Regions from separate parts of the Flavobacterium sp. N2550 genome, predicted to be linked through region 3. Evidence: riboswitches for the same ligand, from Rfam matches in the RefSeq annotation. Region 3 holds a riboswitch; each other region holds the start of a gene.
The links. A riboswitch is a leader RNA that binds a small molecule or an ion and turns the genes downstream of it on or off. The one in region 3 is predicted to bind S-adenosylmethionine.

Region 1 (4,478 bases), 1.8 Mb from region 3:
TACAGGATTGTATTTCTTAAATGTTCAAACTGATTCTGGATCAGGAACAACAAAAATCGTAAAAAACTAATTACTAGTAGTTTATATTTGAAAAACCCGCTTTGTGAAAAGCGGGTTTTTTTATGTAGAAAAATAAAATAAATGTTAAAGTTTATTTTTTTGTATTGCTAATTGAAAAATAGTTCTCAAGTTTGCATCATCAAAAAGAAATAAAAATGAAAACTATTATTTGTCATATGTACTGTAAGATGTGGAAAAATTCCGCAGAGCGTACTATTGCCAAATTTTAAGTTTCTTAAAATATAAAGCAAAAAAACCTCTGCATTTCGCAGAGGTTTTTTTTTGGAACAAAACAAGATTTATAAAAGATACGATTGAAATTCTTATTAACTAACTCAAATAAATTTCAATCCTCCTCCTCGAATTTTTGAGGAGGAACAAAAAATTAAAAAGATGAACACGACAATGATGATTTGCTGTAAAAAACATATGTGGATTTATTGCCACCTCAAACTCCATTGCCAAAAGCGAACGACTTAATCTCTGTTTATATTCAAGTGTAAAGTCCTTTTGGTAAGCCAGCCAAAAGGACTTTTTGTTTTTTATCAAATATTATCAATCTCAATAAAAAAATTATGAAAGCAATAAATGTTTTAGGATACTCCAGAAATAACGAACAATTCGTTGTAAAGACACAGAATTCTGATGTAAGAATCAGCAACAATAAAAAATTTCCAGAACTCGAAGGACCTAGTCCGTTTGAATATATTCTTGCCGGTTTTGCAGGATGCGTCAATGCGGTTAGTCAAAAAGTAGCCGAAGAATTAGGCATAAACCTAAAATCGCTACAGGTAGAAATCACGGGAACCATAAGCCAAGAAGAAAGAGTCGGTTTCAGCAAAATTGAAATCGTACTGAAACCAACGACTGATGCTTCGCTGCAAGTGCTCCAAAAATGGTTAAAATTAGTACAGCAGAAAAGTCCGGTTTATGACAACTTGGTCAATACAACTCCGGTCGAATTGATTTTGTACAAAGAATATAATTATGCCGCATAAAGCATAAATCACAAAATTGTTTAGTTTGTTTTATTTGTTTGTTGAAAAGGCTGCTTTTGATTGCCAGTCAAAAGCAGCTCTTTTTAAACCTAAAGCCTCAAAATCATGTCAGTTAAAAAAATAAATATTATTCTTTTCGGAATAGAAACCGTCGGAAGTTCTTTGATAAACCAAATACTTGCCAGCCAAAAAGCACCTTTGGAAAACAGAAAATTTGAATTAAGATTGCCGATAATAACCAATTCTACAGTAGCTTTTTTTGAAAAACCAACTGTAAAAAATTCTTGGGAAGCCAATTTTATTCAGTTTGCAATTCCCTTTAAGGTAGAAGATATCATCAGTTTTGTTCAAGAAAATGCACTTGAAAATCTTATCGCTGTCGATACCACCGAAACCGACGATTTGCTTCCTGAATATTTCGAATTATTGCAAAACGACTTCGATGTTATCAGTACGAATCCAGTCATAGAAAAGCTTCCTGCGGATTTTAATGCATCTATAAATGCTAGCCTGAAGAAATTCGGAAAAGAATTTTTCTTCATAAATCCAATAAAAAAAGAAGCTGTTTCTGAAACCCTACTTAAGAAAATCATCCAAATTGCAGAAAAACAGGATTTGAAGTTAGCAGTATAATTTCCTTTCGGCTATTGCAAAAACCAAACATATTGCATTACTTTGCAGTGTTCATACAAATATTGACAGTTATCACGAAAGGCAGAGGGATTAGACCCGGTGAAGCCTTAGCAACCCTTTAAGCTTTAAAGAAGGTGCTACATTCTACCACGAAAGTGGATAGATAACACACAGAAAAACCTCGGTTTTCTCTCCCTTTTCCTGACAACATATTGATATTTAATTTTTAAGAAGCAAATGGCTTTGGTTTTTTCAATACTCCATTTCCTGCTTTCTGAAAAATAATGAACTTTTGGATTCAACAGAATCGTTGCATAACCATTAGTATCGAAAAAATGTCAGACATACACAAAGCTATTAAAGAAAGAATCCTCGTTCTCGACGGAGCAATGGGAACCATGCTTCAGCGCTACAATTTCTCTGAAGAAGATTTCCGTGGCGAAAGATTTAAAAATTTTCCACATCCCCTGAAAGGCAATAATGATTTACTGTCATTGACCCAACCCCAAGCCATTCGCGATGTACACCGTCAGTATTTTGAAGCAGGCGCGGATATTGTCGAAACCAATACGTTTTCAGGAACTACAATTGGCATGGCCGATTATCATCTCGAAGATCTCGTCTATGAATTAAACTACGAATCGGCAAAACTAGCTCGCGAAGTAGCCGATGAGTTTACTAAAAAAGACCCAAGCAAGCCTCGTTTTGTTGCAGGCTCTATTGGTCCGACCAACAGGACAGCCAGTATGTCACCCGATGTAAACGACCCAGGGTATAGAGCCGTTACTTTCGACGATTTGAGAATTGCCTACAAACAACAAGTCGAAGCATTGATTGACGGAGGCTCAGACATCTTGTTGGTAGAAACGATCTTCGATACTCTAAATGCCAAAGCGGCCTTATTTGCTATCGAAGAAGTCAAAGAAGAAAGAAATCTTGATATTCCGATTATGGTTTCTGGAACAATTACAGATGCTTCTGGAAGAACGCTTTCGGGCCAAACAGTCGAAGCCTTTCTGATTTCAATCTCACATATTCCTTTATTAAGCGTCGGATTTAACTGTGCTTTGGGTGCGGATCAATTGAAGCCTTACTTGCAGAGATTGTCGCACAATACGTCGTTTAATATTTCAGCCCATCCCAATGCAGGATTGCCGAATGCTTTTGGACAATACGACCAAACTCCAGAAGAAATGCAGGTTTTGATTCGGGAATATCTCCAAGATAATCTCATCAATATAATAGGAGGATGCTGTGGTACCAATCCAGAGCACATCCGCCTGATTGCAGAAGCCGCAAAAGAATATGCACCAAGAATTGTAGAACCAGTTTAAAAAGCTACAGCTAAAGAAAAACAGAAAATGGCAGATGTTGATTGTAAGAAACACCTAAAATTATCAGGCCTTGAGCCTTTAATTATAACTCCCGAAAGTATTTTCGTGAACGTGGGCGAACGGACAAACGTTACCGGTTCTCGAAAATTCTTGCGTCTCATAAAAGAAGAAAAGTACGAAGAAGCTTTAGATATTGCCAGAGCCCAAGTAGAAGGCGGTGCCCAAATCATCGATATCAATATGGATGAAGGAATGCTTGATGGTGTTCATGCCATGACGACTTTCCTGAACCTGATTGCTGCAGAACCCGATATTTCTCGAGTTCCTGTGATGATTGATAGCTCTAAATGGGAAATCATCGAAGCAGGCTTGAAAGTCGCACAAGGAAAAAGCGTCGTCAATTCGATCAGTCTAAAAGAAGGCGAAGACAATTTTATCCGTCAGGCAAAATTGATAAAAAAGTATGGCGCTGCGGTAATCGTAATGGCCTTTGATGAAGTCGGTCAAGCCGATACTTACGAGAGAAGGATTGAAATCTGCAAGCGTTCCTACGATGTTTTAGTAGACCAAGTTGGTTTTCCAGCAGAAGATATCATTTTCGATCCTAATATTTTTCCCGTGGCGACAGGCATGGAAGAACACCGCCAAAACGCTGTGGATTTTTTCCGAGCTACAAAATGGATCAAAGAGAATCTTCAGTATGCAAGTGTCAGTGGAGGCGTGAGTAATGTTTCTTTTTCTTTCCGAGGAAATGACCGTGTTCGCGAAGCCATGCATTCTGCCTTTTTATATCATGCCGTAAATAACGGAATGACGATGGGAATCGTAAACCCAGAAATGCTGGAAATTTACGACCAGATACCAAAAGATTTATTAGAGCATGTCGAAGATGTCTTGCTTGACAGAAGAGATGATGCAACGGAAAGACTTTTATCTTTTGCCGAAAACATAAAAGGAGATACCAAAGAAGTAACAGAAAAACAAGCCCAAGAATGGCGCTCGCTCCCAATTCAGGAGAGGCTTACGCATGCTTTAGTAAGAGGAATAGATGAATTTATTGAGGCCGATATCGAAGAAGCAAGACAGCTTGCGGCAAAACCGATAGAAGTCATTGAAATCAATTTGATGGCCGGAATGAATGTCGTTGGAGATTTATTCGGAAGCGGAAAAATGTTCCTGCCCCAAGTAGTCAAATCAGCAAGAGTTATGAAAAAAGCAGTTGCGTATCTGCTACCTTATATAGAAGCTGAAAAAGATGGGACTTCAAGTTCTGCTGGAAAAGTACTGATGGCAACAGTTAAGGGCGACGTTCATGATATAGGAAAAAATATCGTAGCGGTGGTTCTGGGATGTAATAATTATGAAATTATCGACCTTGGAGTCATGGTGTCGCCAGAAAAAATCATCCAGACTGCCATTGAAGAAAAAGTAGATATTATTGGCCTAAGCGGCT
Region 2 (4,478 bases), 770 kb from region 3:
AGATCAATTTACTGTGAATTTTCAAAATAGAAACCAAAAAACAGCCGCAGAGCTTTCGGAATGGATGGATTTTTGGAGTCCAGGAAACCATGACGACAGAACTTTAGCCATCATTTATTAATATATTCCGATGAAAACAGTAACAGTTTGGTCGGTAAATGACCGCTATAAATCCTATCAGTTTGTTGACAACGGGGAGCCCATGAAAGGTGGCTTGAAAGATGTTTATTTCAGTCCTGACCGAAAATATGTGGTCGCAATTTATAGAGATAAATTAGACGAAAGCCAAAAACAGCGGCTTGAAAAGATTACAAATTATTACCTCCCGCAAATTAAAAATAAAGATGCCTCCGATTTCTTCTTGAATGAAGTTTTTCGCTGGCCAGAAGATATTATCGAATACAACGGATTGACAGGAATAATTGTTCCTGCATACAATCAGAAATTCTTTTTCCAAAAAGGTCAGGAGTCGGTAGATTTGATACAAGGAAAAGAAAAAAATGGGAAATGGTTTGCAGGAGCAAAATTCAGGAATACGATGTTTCCACTACGTTTGGCGAAATCAGAACTAGGAAATTGGGCCGATTACCTACAGATTTGCGTAAATATTTCCAGAGGCGTAAAAAAAATGCATGCGATGGGTCTGGCACATTCCGATTTGTCCTATAATAACGTGCTGGTTGATCCAATTGAGAAATCTGCCGTAATCATTGACTTGGACGGTTTGGTTGTTCCGGGGCTTTATCCAGCAGATGTTATTGGAACTGCAGAGTTTATCGCTCCCGAAGTTTTGGCTACGAAGCATTTAAATAAAAACGATGCCAATCGGAAATTGCCAAACCGGCTGACGGATTTACATGCTTTACCAGTTCTGATTTATATGTTTTTGCTTCACAGACATCCGTTAAAAGGAGGGAAGGTTCATAATCTGGAAACAGAAATTGACGATTTGCTTTCTATGGGAGAAAAAGCATTGTTTATTGAGCATCCGGAAGATAATTCCAATCGTCCAAAACTAAATCAAGTTTCTAAATGGGATTTGCCTTGGGCTGATGTTTCAAAATTGCCGTATTCGATTACAGGACCGTACTTAAAAAAACTCTTTGAAGAAGCATTTATTTCCGGACTTCACAATCCAATGTCGCGTCCTGTATCTGAAGTTTGGGAACAGGCATTATTGAAAACGATAGATTTGACGATTCCATGCAGCAGCAGAAGTTGTGATCAACAACAGTATGTTTTTGACAATACTCCGGAACCTAAATGTCCATTTTGTGGAACTTATTATCAAAAGTCACTTCCAATGGCTGATTTCTATTACCAATTCCAGCCTTCTGTTTGGAAACCGGAAAATCATAGACTGATGGTTTATGAAAATCAACAGCTGAATTCATGGCATGCAAATAGGAATAGCATTAATAATGAAAGGCTTACAGATACTGAAAAAATACCTGTTGGAAATTTTGTATTTGAAGAAAATAAATGGTTCTTTGTCAACCAAAATGGCAAGTCAGTTAAAGACCTAACAGAAGGAAATGAGGTTCCAATAAATGGCAGGACTGAAATTACAAACGGAAAAAAATTACTGCTTTCTGCCGAAGAAGGAGGAAGAGTAGCTTTATTTACAATTACGAATCAAAAATAATAATCAGTAATCAATTTTAATTTTTATAACTAATGGATAAAGTAGATACTTTAATCAATCACCCGGGGTTAATTGCAACATTTGCAGTTGTAATCATCATCATGTTGCTTTTGGATTTGGGGATTTTCAATAAAAAGAGCCATGTTGTTTCTAATAAGGAAGCCATAACTTGGTCAATTGTTTGGATCAGTTTGTCAATGATTTTCAGTGGATTTATCTATTATTTTATCGGACCGACAAAGTTCTACGAGTTCCAATCTGCCTATTGGATTGAAAAAGCCCTTTCTGTAGACAACCTTTTCGTATTCATTCTAGTATTCAAATTCTTTGATGTAGCCAATTCAAACAAGCATAAAGTATTGTTTTGGGGTATTATCGGAGCTTTGGTTTTAAGAGCGATATTTATCTTTTCTGGAGCTTTCCTAATTGAATTGACCTATTTGAACAAGCTTTTAGGATTAATGGGAATCGAAGGTTTCAAATATGATATCAATATCATCATGACTTTATTTGGATTGTTCTTGGTGTATGCAGGAATCAAATCATGGTCTGCTGGCGACGATGACGATGATGAAGACTATAATAATACAAGAGGAGCAAGATTGATTAGAAAGTTCTTTAAAGTAAGTGATAATTATGACGGAGATAAATTCTTTACTATCGAAAACGGAAAGAAATTAGCAACTCCTTTATTAGTTGTGGTTGCAGTAATTGAGTTTACAGATTTACTTTTTGCAGTAGATTCAATCCCTGCAATTTTTGCCATTTCAAATGATCCTTTTATTCTTTATACGTCTAATATTTTCGCCATTTTAGGATTAAGAGCCTTGTTTTTCTTGCTTGACAATTTTATCCATTTGTTCAGCAAATTGAAATACGGTTTGGCAATTATCCTTTCTTTCATTGGTATAAAAATGATAATCGCACCTTTCTACCATATTGATTCGATTTACTCGTTGATCGTAATTGGAGGAATTTTGGTTCTTTCAGTGCTATTGTCAATTATGTTTCCTGAAAAAGAAGAAGCTAAAAGCGTAGAATAGATTATTTCAACACAAAATAAAAAGAGCTCTGCTGAATTATCAGTAGAGCTTCTTTATTTTTACAAGAGTCTCATTTTTAATTTGTTTCTTATCAAATATTCATAAAAATGCCTTATTGAATAAAAATAATTTAGAATAAATTCTATCTTTGCCTCCGTTATCACGAATCTCATAAAGAGATAGCAACCTGCAACAACAAGCAAGGTGCTAAAACGATAAGCCAAATCCTTTGGAAAAAATGTTGTCATCATACTTTCTTTTCGGTTTGCTTTTCGTCGTGAGCTTTATTAATTTTTAAGCTATCGATGATGAAACATATCAAAATTCAAGGTTCTGCTTTTGCCTTATTGCCTTTTTTTGTATTTATTTTTACTTTTCTCGGAGCAGGAATTGTCCTAAATGATTTTTATGCTTTGCCTTCGCCAGTGGCTGTCACACTTGGAATTATTGTTGCATTTATAATTTTCAAACATTCCACAGAACAAAAAATAGATACTTTAATTCAGGGTTGTGGCAATAGCCAAATCATTACAATGTGTCTTATTTATCTTTTGTCTGGTGCCTTTGCGACAGTCACGCAAGCTATGGGAGCTGTAGATGCAGTTGTGAATTTGGGTATCAATAATATTGATATAGAGTATTTCCCTTTAGGGATTTTCTTAATTGCATCTTTTTTATCTACAGCAACTGGAACTTCAGTTGGTTCTATTGTAGCTTTGGGGCCAATCGCCATTAGTTTGGCCGACAAAAGCGGAGCTTCCATGCCTTTAATTGCTGGTTCCTTATTAGGAGGTTCTATGCTTGGCGATAATCTTTCTATAATTTCCGATACTACAATTGCCGCAACGCAATCGTTGGGATGTGAAATGCGAGACAAGTTTAAAGTCAATCTCTTTATTGCTTTACCCGCTTCAATCATCACTATTGCTTTGCTGTTTTATTTGGGATTGAATACTGAGGTAAATTCAGTTGCTATGCAAAAAGAAAACTACGAATTGATTGCCATTCTGCCTTACATTCTTGTGATTGTTCTTGCAGTCACAGGAGTAAACGTCTTTGTGACATTGTTGATTGGAATTTTAGTTGCTGGAGTTATAGGTTTTGAAGGAAACGATTTTACTCTTTTGGGCTTTACGCAAAAAATCTACGAAGGTTTTCTCAGTATGACAGACATTTTTCTCTTGTCAATGCTAACAGGAGGTCTTGCGGCTCTGGTCGAAAAAGCGGGCGGTATCGATTACGTATTACGAAAAATCAAATCTAAGATTAAAAGCAAGAAATCAGCCCAAATGGGAATCGGAGCTTTAGTTAGCATTACTAATTTAGCTATAGCAAACAACACCGTTTCTATAGTAATTACAGGAGCTGTTGCTAAAGAAATCAATGACGAATATGAATTAAGTCCAAAAAAAACCGCCGCAATCCTAGATATTTTCTGTTGTATTGTTCAAGGAATCCTTCCCTATGGAGCACAAGTCTTGCTTATTTTAAACTTTGCAAAAGGAAAATTAAATGTAATCGAACTAATTTCAAATGCATGGTACATTTACATTTTGCTGCTATTTACGATAATCGCAATTTATAGCACCGCTTGGGATAAAAGGATTAATAAATTCCTGAAAGTTTAAAGAGATACCTTACGTCATTGCAATTGAATTCTTATATTTGTCAACCTAACAAGAGCAAACTAAATTAAAATAGAATGAAATTATTAGAAGGAAAAACAGCGATTATTACAGGCGCTAGCCGAGGAATTGGTAGAGGAATTGCCGAAGTTTTTGCAAAACACG
Region 3 (4,478 bases):
AGCAATTTCCAGCAAAACAAAAGATTTATCAAAACTTTCATCAAAGTGTATATTTCGTAAGCTTTCTAAGGAAATGGTTCCGGTGATATAACCCGACTCATGATTTAGATACGATTCGTCAATAGTTGAAAAATGCTTCTTTAAAGTAACTGCATCCTCAATCTGATGTCTTAAGAATACTTTCAAATTTACGTCATCAGACAAGCTTATGTTTTCCTGCTGTGCAATTTTTTTGTACTCGTACTGGTAATCATAGCTCAAAGCAGAAATATCGCTCAAGACAGCCGAAGCTGTCGGATGAGCACCCGCGCCTTTCCCAACAAAGAACTGCTCGTCTGCAAAACTGGTTTTCGTAATCACGCCATTAAAAACATCATCCACGTTAAACAAGCGATCTTCTGTATCTACGAATTTTGGAATAACAAAAGCCGAAATGTTTCCATCATTATTTTTAAAAGCTTGAGCTACAAGCTTAATCTTTAACCCTTTTTCTCGAGCATATTTTAATTCTAAACCGCCAATATTATTAATTCCTATATTCAGTAAATCCTCAGGTTTTGCAATATATCCGAAAGAATGCGCTAGCAAAATCAACAACTTGTATTTGGCATCAAAGCCGCCCGTGTCTAAAATCGGATTGCTTTCGGCAAAGCCCTTTTCCTGTGCTTGTTTCAGCGCCTCATCATACGATAGATTTTCCTTGAACGTCTTGGTAAGGATGTAATTAGTAGAACCATTCACGATGCCTTGGATGGATTCCAATAGGTCGTTATCATAGTATTCTTCTAAATTTCGGATAATCGGCATGCTCGCACAGCACGCGGCTTCATACAATAACGGGACATTGTGTTTTCGTTGCAATTCGAGCAGTTCTTCAAAATGCTCTGCAATCATTTTTTTGTTGGCAGAAACCACTGCTTTGCCGCTTTTTAAGGCTGTCGTTACAATTTCATACGCCGCATCGGCATCGTCGATTAATTCTACAATGACGTTGATTTCCGGATCATTGAAGATATCATTCTTGTCGAAAGTGAAGTTTTCTGCACCAATTTCGCGCGTTTTGTTTCTGTCTTTTACGCAGATATTCTTGATGTTTGCTTTCAGTCCAGGGGTTTTCTGTAAAACTTCATACAGTCCGAAACCGACGCATCCGAAACCAAACAATCCTATATTTAATTTTTTTCTTGACATTTTGAGTGTTATTTATATGATGATTAAAAGTAGGATGGTATTAGTTTTTATGGAATTCGATGGCAACATTTTCTTTGACTGCATTTTGGATAGCCTGTTTTAAATCGGCAATCAAATCATCGGCATCTTCCAAGCCAACAGAAAGTCGGATCAAACTGTCGGTCACGCCAGACTGGTATCTTTTTTCTGCAGGAATTGATTTATGAGTCATTTCGCATGGCAAACAACACAAGCTTTTCACGCCGCCCAAACTTTCGGCAAGCTTGAACAATTTGGTTCCCGAAACAATTCTGGAAGCCAGTTCTTTGTCATCAATCACTAAATCAAACGTTACTACGCCCCCAAAGTATTTCTGCTGACTTTTAGCAATTTCGTGGTTGTGGTGCGTTTTCAGCCCCGGATAATAAACGTTTTGGATTAGTTTTTCTGTTGTCAGGAATTCGGCAATTTTTTGCGCATTTTCAGCATGCTGTCTAATTCTCAAGTTTAAAGTCTCGATTCCTCGTATTACCAACCAGCTGTCGAAAGGCCCTAAGATAGCACCCGAAGCATTTTGGATAAACTTAATTTTACTGCCTAATTCTTCAGTTGCCGTAATAACCAAGCCTGCAATCAGGTCGCTGTGTCCTGAAATGTATTTTGTTGCACTGTGCACGATTAGGTCGGCTCCAAAATCAATTGGTTTTTGGGCAATAGGAGAGGCAAAAGTGTTATCGACACAAAATAGGATATTGTTTTCTTTTGCAATTTTTCCAATAGCACGAAGGTCAGAAATTTTCAAAGTAGGATTCGTCGGAGACTCAATCCAGATTAAGGCGGTTTTGTCTGTAATTGCTTCGGCTACATTTTTAGCATCAGTAGCATCGACATACTTTACTTTGATTCCGAATTTTTCATAAATGTGCGTAAACAGACGGAAGGCACCGCCGTAAATATCGTCAACCGCTATAATCTCATCTCCAGCCGATAATAATTTGACGACCGCATCGATAGCTGCTAGGCCGCTGGAAAAAGCGTAGCCATTAGTTCCGTTTTCTAATTTTGCGACTAAGTCTTCTAAGACTTTCCGTGTAGGATTATTGCTTCGTGCATAATCAAAACCTTTGTGGATGCCTGGTGCTTCTTGTACGAAAGTGGAAGTCTGGTAAATTGGAACTGAGATGGAACCTGTTAATTCGTCAACTGGAATGTAATTTAAGATTTGTGTCTGCTCTTTCATCTTGATACTTTTAAGATTGTTTTTAAATATTTTTTGTTTTTAAAAAAAATATTCGAAACCAGATATCGGGAGAGCAGAAATAAAAAATGCTCTTCCGATAAGTCAGAAGAGCATATAATATCTTGAAGTATTATGTACTATTTTCTAAGCTTATCTTTCCCTGCCAAAGCAAGGGTTGAATGTGGCACCTTATCCGAAAACGGACAGGTTGCCAAGACGTCATAGGGTCAATTCCCTCGGTCTTTCTGGATAAGAATAATCTTTTAAAGAACTTGAGTGCAAATTTAGAGTATAAATATTTTAAAAACCTAATAAATTTTAAAATATTTTTTATTTCGTTGATATTTAGTGTTTTATATTGCTGTCTGACTCCTGTAAATATTGGCGGCTAAAGCGTTTTATAAAATTTCATTTTTGTAAATTTGACTTTTATATCTAAAACAATAGAGGTTTTGAATTCAAAAATTGCCCAAATCATATCCCAGCTTCCATCTTTAAATTTTGAAAAATCTAAAAAATTTTACCAAGAAATTTTAGGCTGCGAACTAGCAAACGAATATGATGATCTTCTGATTTTTGTTTGGGATGGTATTGAAATTCATTTATGGAAATGCGATGATAAAATAGTTGCAGAAAACTCAAGCTGCTATATTTGCGTAAATGACATTGAGGCTGTTTTTGAGCGGTATAAGAAAGTGTTAGGCGATACAATAGCACTAAAAAATCAACCTTGGGGAATGCGCGAATTTTATATAATCGATGACAGCGGTAATCTGTTCAAGTTTGGACAACCAATACAATAATTTATGAAAAAAATTACTCTTTTACTGCTCTTGCTTTCGAGTGTGTATGCCATAGGCCAAGAAGATGCCTGGGTATATTTTACAGATAAGCCGGATGCGGCTCATTATCTTGCAAATCCTTTAGAAATGCTTTCGCAAAGAGCTTTGGATAGAAGAACGACTCAGAATATTCCGCTTGATGATAAAGATGTTCCGATTTCAGTTTCCTATATCAATCAGGTTACAGCTACGTCCGGAATTACGGTAAAAGCTAAATCCAAATGGTTGAATGCTTTGCATATCAGAGGGTCAATAACGGATATTCGTGGTCTTGAAAATTTTGCATTTGTAGATCGTGTGCAATTTGCAAATCCAGCATTGAATGGAGAGGGAAGGGCGTTGCGCCAAACCAATTCGGTTGGGGTAAAAGACTTAGAAGTTCAGGTAAATTATGGATATGGTACTTCGGGCAACCAGATCAGGATGTTAAAAGGCAATCTGCTGCACCAGCAAGATTTTACAGGAAATGGGAAGATAATTGCGGTTATGGACGCAGGATTCCCGAATGTAAATACTGCACAACCTTTCCAAAGGCTTCTAGTCAATAATAAGATTTTAGGAGGCTATGATTTTGTTACCAGAAATGCTGATTTTTATAGCGGCGGCACGCACGGAACGCAGGTACTTTCAACCATGGGAGGCTATGTTGAAAACCAATTGGTAGGAACAGCTCCCGATGCTTCTTATTATCTTTTTATCACAGAAGATATTTTGGATGAAAACCCTGTTGAAGAATCCTACTGGGTTGAAGCCGCAGAACTGGCAGATAGTTTGGGCGTAGATATAATCAATACCTCTTTAAGCTATTTCGGCTACAACAATACTGATTATAGCTATGCATATTTTAACATGAATGGCACGACGACTTTTATTTCTCGTGGAGCAGAAATTGCCTATTCTCGTGGTATGATTTGCGTAGCTTCTGCTGGAAATACAGGAGCTGGCTCAGAACCGCATATCGGTGCTCCAGCCGATGCAGAAAATGTGCTGGCTGTTGGTGCGGTAACATCAACAAAATTATATGCAAGTTTTAGCTCTATCGGGCCTTCTGCAGATTTTAGGGTCAAGCCTGATGTCATGGCTCAAGGTGAAGCAGCAGTCGTTTCCAATCAGTTAGGAAATGTTGTGTTTGCTAACGGCACTTCTTTTTCATCGCCTATTATAGCAGGAATGGTAGCTTGCTTGTGGCAGGCTTTTCCGAACAAGACGAATACAGAAATCATGCA

Region 1: it holds a riboswitch for S-adenosylmethionine, as region 3 does, so the genes downstream of both, OLM56_RS05970 (homocysteine S-methyltransferase family protein) here and OLM56_RS15430 (trans-sulfuration enzyme family protein) in region 3, are expected to answer to the same signal.
Region 2: it holds a riboswitch for S-adenosylmethionine, as region 3 does, so the genes downstream of both, OLM56_RS11975 (Na+/H+ antiporter NhaC family protein) here and OLM56_RS15430 (trans-sulfuration enzyme family protein) in region 3, are expected to answer to the same signal.

The regions. Positions count from the first base shown of each region.
Region 1 covers NZ_CP110007.1:1,387,246-1,391,723, forward strand. Annotated here, with positions in the region: gene OLM56_RS05955 (T9SS-dependent choice-of-anchor J family protein) at 1-70, shown strand, start outside; gene OLM56_RS05960 (OsmC family protein) at 636-1,058, shown strand; gene OLM56_RS05965 (hypothetical protein) at 1,164-1,691, shown strand; SAM riboswitch class I at 1,758-1,861, shown strand; gene OLM56_RS05970 (homocysteine S-methyltransferase family protein) at 2,027-3,025, shown strand; gene metH (methionine synthase) at 3,053-4,478, shown strand, end outside.
Region 2 covers NZ_CP110007.1:2,708,248-2,712,725, forward strand. Annotated here, with positions in the region: gene OLM56_RS11960 (PP2C family serine/threonine-protein phosphatase) at 1-121, shown strand, start outside; gene OLM56_RS11965 (helix-hairpin-helix domain-containing protein) at 131-1,645, shown strand; gene OLM56_RS11970 (TerC/Alx family metal homeostasis membrane protein) at 1,678-2,688, shown strand; SAM-I-IV-variant riboswitch at 2,841-2,937, shown strand; gene OLM56_RS11975 (Na+/H+ antiporter NhaC family protein) at 2,997-4,316, shown strand; gene fabG (3-oxoacyl-[acyl-carrier-protein] reductase) at 4,391-4,478, shown strand, end outside.
Region 3 covers NZ_CP110007.1:3,474,706-3,479,183, reverse strand. Annotated here, with positions in the region: gene OLM56_RS15435 (homoserine dehydrogenase) at 1-1,191, opposite strand, end outside; gene OLM56_RS15430 (trans-sulfuration enzyme family protein) at 1,232-2,410, opposite strand; SAM riboswitch class I at 2,558-2,666, opposite strand; gene OLM56_RS15425 (bleomycin resistance protein) at 2,863-3,213, shown strand; gene OLM56_RS15420 (S8 family serine peptidase) at 3,217-4,478, shown strand, end outside.